One region of the Thermosyntropha tengcongensis genome, then DNA from elsewhere that is predicted to be linked to it. Evidence: a T-box and tRNA genes for the amino acid it is inferred to sense, from the RefSeq annotation. Region 1 holds a T-box; the other holds one or more tRNA genes.
The links. A T-box is a leader RNA that pairs with one kind of tRNA and senses whether it is charged. The one in region 1 lies ahead of glyQ (glycine--tRNA ligase subunit alpha), so its partner is inferred to be a tRNA-Gly.

Region 1 (5,962 bases):
GCTTATAGAAAGTGCCAAAGAAGCGCGAAATCACGCTTATGCCCCTTATTCAGGCTTTAGAGTGGGGGCTGCTTTGTTAACCAAAACCGGCAAGATATATAAAGGGGCTAATGTAGAAAATTCTTCGTACGGGCTTACGGTATGTGCAGAAAGGATAGCTGTTTTTAAAGCAGTAACTGAGGGAGAGTATGAACTGGAAGCTGTTTGTGTGGTAGGTTCAGGAAGCGGTTTTACCTACCCCTGTGGGGCATGTCTGCAGGTTATGTCTGAATTTGCTCCGGAGCTGAAAGTTATTGTGGTTGATGAAAATGACAGCTATAAGGAGCATTTCTTAGGCGATTTGCTTTTTAACGCTTTTCGTTTGGATAAACAGGAGGGATAATATACGTGAGATCAGGATTTGTTAGTATTGTAGGACGACCGAATGTAGGGAAATCTACTCTGATAAATACCATAATAGGCAAAAAGATAACTATAGTATCTGAAAAGCCGCAGACTACCAGGACCTGTATTCAGGGTATATATACCTGTGAGGAAGGCCAGATAGTGTTTGTCGATACTCCTGGCATCCACAAGCCTAAACATCTTTTAGGTGAGTATATGGTTAAAGTTTCTACCCGCAGTATAGAAGATGTTGACCTGGTATATTTTGTAACTGATGTCACCAAACCGTTTGGCAGCGGGGATCAGTTTATAATTGAGCAGCTAAAAAATGCAGTAGTGCCGGTATTTTTGGTAGTTAACAAGATAGATTTGGCTTCTGAAGAAGAGATAGATGAGCATATACAGAGCTTTAAAAGCCAGATGTATTTTACCCGCATAATTCCTATATCTGCCTATCAAAACAGCAATATAGATAAATTATTAAAGGAAACCTTTGAGTTTTTGCCGGAAGGGCCTCTTTATTATCCGGAAGAGGACCTTACCGACCAGCCGATATCTTTTATCGCTGCTGAACTGGTCCGGGAAAAGGTTTTGCTCTTGACCAGGGATGAAGTACCCCATTCGATTGCTGTAGAAGTGGAAGAGTTCAAAAATGAGGAAGGCAGAAAGGCTTATATAAGGGCAGTTATATATACAGAAAGGGATTCCCAGAAAGGAATAATCATTGGGCGCAATGGCCAGATGCTTAAGAATATAGGAGAGATGGCGCGCAAAGATATTGAACTCATGCTGGGAATGCCGGTTTATCTGGATTTATGGGTAAAAGTCAAGAAGAACTGGCGGGATAATGAGGCTAATTTGCGTCAATTAGGTTTTAGACTATAGGGTTAGGAGTAAGGTAATTATGCTTATGCTGGCAGGATATATTGATGCTACCAACCTTAAGGCGGAGGCCAGGAGAGAAGACATAGAAGAATTGTGCCGGAATGCGGTAAGGTATAATATGGCAGCTGTATGTGTAAATCCCTACCGACTTTCGCTGGCGGTTTCTCTTTTAAAAGAGACTCAGGTTAGGTCCTGTACGGTAATAGGTTTTCCTTTAGGGGCTGAACTGCCTTCGATAAAGAAAGCGCAGGCTTTGGAGGCACTTAAAGAAGGCGCGCTGGAACTTGATGTGGTAATGAATATAGGAGCATTTAAAGACGGGAATTATGAACTGGTTGAAAAAGAGATTAAGGATTTATTAAGCCTGCAAAAGGATTTTGACTTTACTCTCAAGGTAATTGTAGAAACTGCCCTGCTCAGTGAGGACGAACTTAAGGTGGCTACCCGGATAGTGAGCCAAACGGGAGCTCATTTTATAAAAACTTCTACCGGCTTTGCCAGCCGGGGGGTTAGTTTAAGGGATATTGAAATAATAAAGGCCAATAAGAGCGATAATTTAAAAATAAAAGCAAGTGGAGGCATAAAAGATAAGGATTTTGCTTTAACTCTGGTAGAGGCTGGAGTACACCGGCTGGGAACCAGCAGCCCGCTTAAAGTGCTGGGACTTTGAAAAGAGGGGAGAGATCCCCTCTTTTTGTTTGGCTGCCGGATAAACAGCAAAAAGGGGTTAAGAAGTTATTATGGCGAAAAAGACGGTCTGTTTTTTCATGATTTTATTATTTTCATATTTTTATCTTTTCGTAAATTATCCGGAAGCCTGGCTGCACAACAGTTTATATAAAAGTTTTTTGGCTTTTTATGGCTATAATGCGGGAAGGAATGCAGAGGTGAAAGTCCTTTACCATAAAGGGCTGCGTGACCTGGGGGATAAAGAGATAAGAGTGAAGGCTTTTGTTCCCGGAGAGACAAAAAATTTGAGTGAGGAACTTAAAAAAGCGCTTAAAGAAGGATATACAGCAGTGGTGGAATGTTCTCTTCTGGATTCCTTTCACACTACTCCTTATGGGCAGGTTCTGGCAAAAGAGATGTACAGCAAAGCTTACCGGATAGTAGTTTTTGATGGGGGGCACCACCTGCCTACATTAGGTATGGCTCCGGATGTTATAATTATACCGGAGATAAGGGGATATGCCGCGCACAGCTACATGCAGGATGCTATAAAAGTGGAAACCGTAGTTTATCTGGCAAAAAAAGCCTGTCTGAACACGATGATTGTGTCTGTTCCCCGCTGGGCTTTGGTTAAGGAAAAAAGCAATTTGGAAAATATAGCTTATAAGGCTTTGCACAGGGAGACAAGGAGAATATCATCTTTTTCCCCTTTTCATCCCTGTGCGTGTAACAGGATAAGCAAAGTAAACGGACTGATATTTGCTTATGTGGAAAAGGAGTATTATAAGGATATAGCTGGTTTTGTAAAATGTATTAAAAGGTTGGGCATTGATGATGTAAATGAGATATATCTGGCATTTGATTACAGGTTTGCTGACCGGGAAAGTGCCTGTGCCTATGCTGAAGATGTGGAGGATGTTTTGAAAATACCGGTATATGTGGTAAATGAACCTTTTACGGCATTTAATGTTTTATGGGGGAAGAAGCATGTATTACGGAAGCAGGGCCATAGTCCTTAAAAGCCTGGATTATCAGGATGCCGACAAGCTGGTTACTATTTTTTCTGAAAAGGAAGGCAAAATAAAGGCAGTAGCCAAAGGGGTAAAAAAGCCGAAAAGCAGTCTCAGGGCTGTTTTGCAGCCTTTTAGCCATTCTTTTTTGTATTTGAACCGGGGTAAGGACCTGGACCTCATTACCCAGGGAAAACTTTTGGATTTCTATCCTCATATCAGGGAAGACCTGGGACGGACTTTATATGCAGCCTATATCATGGAGCTTTTGGATAAATCGCTTCTGGAAAGGAATCCTTCCCCGGCGCTTTATAATGAAACCCTGCAGGTTTTAGGCTATATAAATGAGAAAGGGGCAAAAAGGTTAGCCATACGATATTTTGAAATGCAGCTTATAAAAGAGCTGGGTTACAGGCCGAGACTGGAGGAGTGTGCTGCCTGTGGGAAAAAAACGGCTATTCCCCGCTTTAACCTGGCAGAAGGCGGAATATTGTGTGATGATTGTGCCAAATTCTTGAAGACCGATTTTATCCTTTCTGCTGAAGCCTTTAGCCTCCTTAAGTTTCTTACCCGGGCCAATTTAAAATCTCTGGAAAGGGTAAAGGCTTCGGATGAAGCCCTGAATAAGCTGGAAAAGCTTCTTGAAAAATATCTGGAATACTATCTGGAAAGCAAGCTGCATTTGAAAAATACCATATACCAGCTTAAAAAAAATTTACCGCTTGAATTTGACAAGGATTAAACCTGTTGCTACACTTTTAGATAAAGCAGTTTTTAAAATTTGATATATGGGCGATGAAGAAGAGGAGTAGGAAAGGGATGCCTTGAAAGAGAGCCGGGGCAGGTGGGAGCCGGCAGGCTAAACTTTCTGAAGGCGCTTCTGAGCTGCGGGAGGAAAGCCTTACGGCGAGTAAAGCCCGCATTAATGAAGGAGGGTGCTTATTTAGCGCCAACCAGGGTGGAACCGCGGGTAGTAAGCCCGTCCCTGCATGGGGGACGGGCTTTTATTATTTTAAAGGCTTAAGGCAAAACTAGCTAAAAGGAGGTAAAAAGACATGAATTTTCAGGAGATTATCCTGCGTTTGCAGAACTTCTGGGGAAAACAGGGATGTATAATCCAGCAGCCTTATGATGTGGAAAAAGGTGCGGGAACCATGAATCCTGCTACCTTTCTTAGAGCTTTAGGGCCAGAACCGTTTAATGTGGCTTATGTTGAACCATCCAGGCGTCCGACTGACGGGCGTTATGGTGAAAATCCCAACCGGCTGCAGCATTATTATCAGTATCAGGTGATATTAAAACCTTCTCCTGATAATGTTATTGACCTTTATATTGATAGTTTACGTGATTTGGGCATCAAGCCGGAAGAACACGATATACGCCTGGTAGAAGATAACTGGGAATCTCCTACTCTGGGTGCCTGGGGATTAGGCTGGGAAATATGGCTGGATGGCATGGAAGTAACCCAGTTTACCTATTTCCAGCAGTGTGGAGGTTATGATTGTAATCCGGTATGTGCGGAAATTACGTATGGATTGGAACGCATAGCCATGTTCATCCAGAATAAGGAAAGTGTTTTTGATATTGAATGGGTAGATGGCATCACTTATGCCGATGTACATCATCAGGGGGAAGTTGATTATTCACACTACAATTTTGAATATGCTGATATAGATACCTTAATGACCATGTTTAACCTGTGTGAAAAAGAAGCTATAAGGATAGCGGAAAAAAATCTGGTTTTACCGGCTTATGATTATGTTCTTAAGTGCTCGCACCTCTTTAACCTCCTGGATGCCAGAGGAGCTATAAGTGTAACGGAAAGGATGAGTTATATATTAAGAGTGCGCAACCTGGCCCGTATGGTAGCGGGAGAATACCTGAAGCAGAGAAGAAGATTGGGATATCCCTTGATTAAGGATGAAAAGCTAAGACAAGAACTTTTAGCCAGAGAGGAGGTTTAAAAAATGGCAAAAGATTTGGTTTTTGAAATAGGGGTGGAAGAGATTCCTGCAGCTTATATGCCAAAAGCGCTGGAAGATTTTAAAAATAATGCTATAAACAGCTTTAAAAAGGCACGGCTTAATTATGAAGAGGTAAAAAGTTTTGGCACCCCGCGCCGACTAACTTTATATGTAAAAGGGTTGAGCGAAAAGCAGGAAGATGCAGTGATCGAAAACCGGGGTCCTAAAAAGGCGGCTGCTTTTGATGAAAAAGGTAATCCGACAAAGGCTCTGGAAGGATTTGCCCGCAGCCAGAATATCGACATAAATGATGTAGAAGTGCGGGAAGTTAATGGGGTAGAGTATGTTTTTGCCGTGAGGACTGAAAAAGGCCTTTTTACAAGAGAAGTATTGCCTGAACTGCTTTATGAACTGGTTAAAGCGTTTTCTTTTCCCAAGTCCATGCGCTGGGGAGGGTACAGTTTTCGTTTTGCCCGGCCTATAAGGTGGCTTTTGGCTTTATATGGAGAGGAAAAGATTGAGTTCAGCCTGGAAAATCTGGTGAGTTCCCATTATACTTACGGACACCGCTTTTTGTCAAAAGGCCAGCTTGCAGTAAAGGATACTGATGACTACTTTAAGGTTTTAGAGGAGAATTATGTGATTATAGACCAGGATAGGAGAAAACAAATAATCTGGGAACAAATTGAAAAAATAGCCTCTGCTGTGGGAGGACAGGCTTTAAAGGATGAGGAGCTGCTGGATGAGATTAATTATCTGGTAGAATATCCGACTGCTTTTGCTGGCAGCTTTTCCTCTTCCTATCTGGAGGTGCCGGAAGAAGTTTTAACTACCACCATGATAGAAAATCAGAGATATGTGCCGGTGTTTGACAAAGAAGGAAAGCTTATGCCAGTTTTCATTGGGGTAAGAAATGGTACAGATGAATTTATTGATGTGGTGAGGGCAGGAAATGAAAGAGTTTTAAAAGCTCGCCTGGAGGATGCGCTGTTTTTCTGGAAGGAAGACTTAAAACAGCCTTTGGACAGTATGGCGAAAAAACTCAAAAGC
Region 2 (5,962 bases), 160 kb from region 1:
CCTTTTATAACCACTGCACTTTCCGTAGCCAATCAGGGAGATACCTTTTTTGTAGAAAAGCCTGATTTCCCTTTAACCCAGGCAGTTTCTACCCCTACTGCTCCCAGCCGTCCGGGAGGGTCTGTAAATACCTGGACTGCTACTTATCGCCCTTCTGCCCAGAGGCTGGCTTATTTCAGAAAAGGAACTTCAAATTATGATTTTCTGGCAGCAGGCAGCTATAAAGGCGGTACCGGAGCAGGCAAGATTGTATACGAAGGCGGCCATGAATACAAGTATGACATGAAAAAACCTTATACCCACGTTGACAATACTGACATGATTTTCTTGCGCTACATTCTCAATTCTGTGCTTTTTTCCGTAGGCAAGCCGCGTATCGTGCTTAATGCTTCCCCTTTAAGTATCCCAGCCGGGTTTCCCAGCACTGTAGTCTTTTCCCTGGATAATGAAGGAGGCAGTGAAGCCACTTCTGCTTCAGTTACCATCACCCTGGCTCCATTTGTAACCTATAATTTTGATGCCAGTATTCCACCTACCAGTATAGTAGGGCAAACCCTGACCTGGGATGAAAGTGCCCTTTCCGGTCATACCGGTCCCGGCACTATACTGACTTTTACTGCCAGTGTCATCCCTCCTGCTCCCGGCTTTAATACTATCGCTTCCTACTACACCTATTATGGTGACAACTTCAATGAAAGCTACTCACTAAATTACTGTACTTCTATTCAAGCTACTCCGGGTGCAGCCCCTTTTCTTGACAAAACTCCGGCCTATCAGACAGTAAACCCCAATAATACCGTTACCTGGTCTATTATTTTGGGCAACTACGGTACCTTACCTTTAAATAATGTAGTGGTAAAAGATACATTACCTCTTGAACTAACTTTTGTATCCGCTGTTCCAGCTCCCAGTTCAATTGTTGGTAATGTAATTACCTGGAATATGCCTTCCATCCCCCCCCTTACTCCAGCAGCATATACCATTACCCTTACTGCCCTGGCACCGCCGGCAACTACCCACATATTTATAAACCAGGTTACCATGACCGGTACCGATACTTCGCCAGCCAGCTACAGTATAACTGATACAGCCGAAGTCAGCATAATAAACCGCCCTCCTCAGGTTACCGTATTAAATCCTAATGGAGGCGAAATAATCTGTAATGGCACCACCATTACCTGGCTGGCATCTGATCCGGACGGCGACCCCTTAACCTATAAAATTCAGTACTCAGCTGATGGTGGAGTTACCTATACTACTCTGGCCACAGGACTTACTTCTATGTCCTATGTTTGGGACACATCAGGGCTTATAAGCAGCAACAATTATATTATCAAGGTCATAGCTTCTGATGGTGAACTGGAAGGGGAAGACACCTCAGACAGCACCTTTATCATTGACAATACACCTCCCTCCGTCAGCTGGATATCCCCTGTAAATGGAAGCCTTATCACTGCCTCTCCCTTTACCCTGGAAGTTCTAGCTACCGACAATGTAGGAGTAAGCAAGGTAGAATTCTTATACTCAGCCGATGGCATATCTTTCAATATTATCGGCATAGATACCATCCCTGATATGGATATTTACAGCACCAACTGGGAATTTGACACTCTATCCCCCGGAACTTATACATTAAGAGCCATCGCTTTTGACACATGTGGCAAAACATCCCATGCTGATATACAGGTAAAAATAGACCTGCCCCCACAGGTCAAAATAATCAGCCCTAATGGAGGGGAAATTATATGTCCTCCCGGTACAGACATAATATGGGAAGCATCACATCCTATGGGAGCTCCTTTAACTTTTTCGATACTGTATTCAGCCAACGGAGGCAGCAGTTTTAATGTTCTGGCTACTGGAATCACCGGCATCTGCCCTTGCTCTTACTTCTGGAACACAGCAAGCCTTTCCAGCGGAAATAATTATCTGATAAAAATTATTACCTCAGATAGCATATTAACAGCAGAAGATGTATCTAATGGAGTATTTACCATTGATAATACCCCTCCATCCGTTAGCTGGATATCACCAGCCAACAACAGTTTTGTAAGAGGATCTATAACACTTAAGGCAAATGCTGCTGACAATGTAGGGGTTACACAAGTGATTTTTGAATATTCCAGTGACGGAGGGATAAACTATAACCTTATCGCTATTGTAACTACTCCTTTTGACAGTATTTATGCTGCCCCTTTTGACACCACTTTACTTGCCGATGGGCATTATAAGCTGAAAGCAACTGCTTTTGACGGCTGCTCAAATACTACCGCCAAAATTCTGGATATCGTAATCGATAACATCCCGCCGGTGGTAAATATAGTTTCACCGCCGGATAGTTCTACTGTTTCAGATATAGTAGACATTTTAATATCTTCCCATGATAATGAATGTCTAGCCAAAGTAGATATATATATTGATGATGTGCTGGTACACACAGAAATAGCAGGAAATGCCAAAAGTCTTGAATTTATTTATGAATGGGATACATCAGGATTTTCGGAAGGTGCCCATGTAGTAAAAGCAGTGGCAACTGACTGCGGAGGGCTTACTGCGGAAACTTCGCACACTTATATAATAGATAACCTGCCTGATCATTATACCCAGATCTTGATTGATGGAACCCTGCAAATCCCTGAATTAAAGCCTGATGTAGAAAAAATTATAAATTTTGAAGTTATACCAGAGATAGATTCCATAAAAGCTATCAAGACCATTGAAGGAAGCAAAATCATTATAAGTGGGCATATAACTTTTGAAGTAACCTACAGTTCAACATCTGATGACCAGAAGGTTCATTTTGCACATTTTGTCAAACCTTTTTTAGGCTATATTATCTGGCCTGAACTGCCGCTTGATGCTGAACTTTGTCCTGTAATCATAGTGGAACACAAGCAGTATCACCTGTTAAATCCCCGCATTATAAGAAAAAGCGTGGTTCTTTTTGTAGGAGTCAGGTTATGTTGATTTTAAGGTTAAATTATAATACAGCCAATAAAAAAGGCCTGGTTTTAAAACCAGGCCTTTTTTGGACTCTTTTAAAGCAAAAAGACGCTTCAACAAGCGCCTCCCTTTCTTATATGGTGCCCGAGGCCGGGGTCGAACCGGCACGGTTGTTGCCAACCGCGGGATTTTAAGTCCCGTGCGTCTGCCTATTCCGCCACCCGGGCATGCAGATTTTTTCTATGGAGGGCGGGACCGGATTCGAACCGGTGAATGGAGATTTTGCAGACCTCAGCGTTAGCCACTTCGCCACCCGCCCCTATAAAGGGTTATATCTCTCACGCAGGATTTATTATAACAGCTTTTTTCCTATATTGCAAGCAAAACCTCGAGGTTTTAGCAAGTAAGTAATTTATATAAAGCACTGGAAACATATTAAAGTACTGGACAAGTTTTTATGGCAAAATAAAAGCGTTACCAAGGTAACGCTTTATTTTTCTTATGGAGCGGAAGACGAGATTCGAACTCGCGGCCCTCGCCTTGGCAAGGCGATGCTCTACCACTGAGCTACTTCCGCTTATAATGGTGCCTCGGGGCGGAATCGAACCACCGACACGTGGATTTTCAGTCCACTGCTCTACCGACTGAGCTACCGAGGCAGAAGCCTTTTCTGTCGCTGCATTGACTATTATAGCTGCTTAAGTCTTGATTGTCAATCTGCAATTTAGATTTTATGGCGGAGCTGACGGGAATTGAACCCGCGATCTCCGGCGTGACAGGCCGGCATGTTAACCGCTACACCACAGCTCCACAACGATGTTTATTATATCACCTATCTGACGTTTCGTCAAACATTTTCTAAAATTTTTTGCCCTGCTTAATATTATTCTTATTTAATGAAAGACTAAAAATAAAAAACTGGCTGGCAAGGAGGAATAATCAATTGCTTACTGCTGTCAGGTTTAAAAGAGTATTTTTTGAAAAAGAAGCCCTTAATTATCCTCTGGGGAAAAAAATATATGCAAAGCTTCGTCAGGAAGGCCTTAATATAAACTTTCTCAAATCACACAACCGGGTTACCGGCATCCCAGGCAAAAATCCGCGGGAAGCCTTTTTTCAGGGGAAAAGCACACTGGTAATTGGCATAAGGAAAAATCTAAAGTTTGAAACCTGCAAACCTTCTGCCCACTATCAGCTTCCCCTGGTAACCGGATGCGAAGGAATATGCGAATACTGCTACCTTAATACACAGCTGGGCAAAAAGCCTTATACCCGCATCTACGTAAATATTGACGAAATACTTGTGCAGGCCAAAAAGTATATAGAAAAAAGGAAACCTGAAATAACCATATTTGAAGCTGCTGCTACCTCTGATCCGGTTGCTGTTGAGCCTTATTCCGGCGCATTAAGTTATGCCATAAAGTTTTTCGCGGCTGAAGAATACGGACGTTTGCGGTTTGTCACAAAATTTCCCTATGTCGACAGTTTCCTTTCCCTTGAGCATAACAAACATACCCGCATCCGCTTCAGCCTCAACACTGAACGAATAATAAAAACTTATGAACACCGCACCCCTGATCTCACAGAAAGGCTTGCCGGTCTGAAAAAGGTAGCCAGCCATGGCTATCCGAGCGGGGTAATAATCGCTCCTGTGATACTTGAGGAAGGCTGGGAAACAGAGTACGGAGACCTTTTGCATAAAATGCGTTCATATCTTGAAGATGCTGACTTAAGCGACTTTACCCTGGAAATAATCTCCCACCGTTTTACAGCCAGGGCTAAAAACAATATCCTGGAGGTTTTTCCGGATACTCTCCTTCCCATGGATGAAAACAGGGACCGCAAATTTAAGTACGGCCAATTCGGCTATGGGAAATTCGTATATACAGATGATAAACTTAACCAGATGAAAGATTTTTTCAATGAAAAAATAAGCAAGCTGTTTCCGGGAGCAGTTATCGATTATATGATTTGATAAAGTTATATTTCGTAGGCAATACGCACCAGTTCATCCAGCATGCTGGTAAGTTCCTCTATTCCAGCATTCATTTCTTCCGTGGCTGCTGCCTGCTCCTGAGTAGCGCGAAGGGTAACCTCCGAACTCTTTAAGGCCAGGTTTATCTTTTCTTCTATCTGCTTGGTAAGTTCTCTTATTTTTCCGGCCGTTTCCTTGGAACTTTCTGAAAGCTTGCGTATTTCTGCCGCTACCACTCCAAAGCCCTTGCCGGCATCTCCCGCTCTCGCCGCCTCAATGGCTGCATTCAATCCCAGCATCTTGGTTTCATCAGCAATGCTTCTTATGTATTCCAAAACCTTTATAATTTCAGCTGCCAGTCCAGAAATAGCGCTTATCTCTTCATTCAGCTTCTGTTCGCTTGCTGTTATCTCACTGGCGGAAGCTGCTGTCTCTTCAATAGCAGCTGCTATTTCCTGCATCCCTTTCTGATAGGTATCGGCTACTTTGCGCAGATTAAAAGCATTGTCCCTCCTTACCGCTATGCCATAAGCACCTACCACCTTATTCCTGTCATCATCAGCAAAAGCAGGAGCTGCTATAACCTTAAGCGGCATCCCGTAATAGCTCTCATCTATCTCCATCTGCACCACCTGTTTGGTTTGAATAGCTTTGTCAGCTGGCCCCCCTTTGGCAAAAGGACCTCCTACTTTTACAAAAGGCACGTCAAAATTAGTAGTGTCTTTAAAGATGAAGTTTTCAAGATCAGTGGCATAAAAGGTAGTATCCTTGGGAAATAACGGCACAAGCATTTTTACTATGTAAGGAAATTCTTCTAAAAAGCGGCTTTTCAATTTTATCCCCCCATAAACAATAATTTTAGTGACATTAATATTTTTTATAGTTATATTTCTATATATATGGATTCTTTCCTCTTTTTTCTTATTTTTTATATCCTAATACCCTTTCTGCTTTGTCTTCCCCTTAAAATAAAAATGTTATAAAATTTATAGAGCGGTAAAAACATGCCCAGCCAAAAAATCCTTCATTTTTACAGCATAACTA

Region 2: it encodes a tRNA-Gly, which carries the amino acid that the T-box ahead of glyQ (glycine--tRNA ligase subunit alpha) is inferred to sense. The anticodon was not compared.

Annotation. Positions count from the first base shown of each region.
Region 1 covers NZ_AP042437.1:1,571,439-1,577,400, reverse strand. The annotation lists gene cdd (cytidine deaminase) at 1-382, shown strand, start outside; gene era (GTPase Era) at 388-1,269, shown strand; gene deoC (deoxyribose-phosphate aldolase) at 1,289-1,939, shown strand; gene ACZ42E_RS07550 (hypothetical protein) at 2,010-2,957, shown strand; gene recO (DNA repair protein RecO) at 2,926-3,690, shown strand; T-box leader at 3,735-3,938, shown strand; gene glyQ (glycine--tRNA ligase subunit alpha) at 4,004-4,912, shown strand; gene glyS (glycine--tRNA ligase subunit beta) at 4,916-5,962, shown strand, end outside.
Region 2 covers NZ_AP042437.1:1,411,583-1,417,544, forward strand. The annotation lists gene ACZ42E_RS06685 (Ig-like domain-containing protein) at 1-2,967, shown strand, start outside; tRNA gene ACZ42E_RS06690 (tRNA-Leu) at 3,082-3,170, opposite strand; tRNA gene ACZ42E_RS06695 (tRNA-Cys) at 3,187-3,262, opposite strand; tRNA gene ACZ42E_RS06700 (tRNA-Gly) at 3,446-3,520, opposite strand; tRNA gene ACZ42E_RS06705 (tRNA-Phe) at 3,527-3,602, opposite strand; tRNA gene ACZ42E_RS06710 (tRNA-Asp) at 3,678-3,753, opposite strand; gene splB (spore photoproduct lyase) at 3,887-4,918, shown strand; gene ACZ42E_RS06720 (methyl-accepting chemotaxis protein) at 4,924-5,751, opposite strand.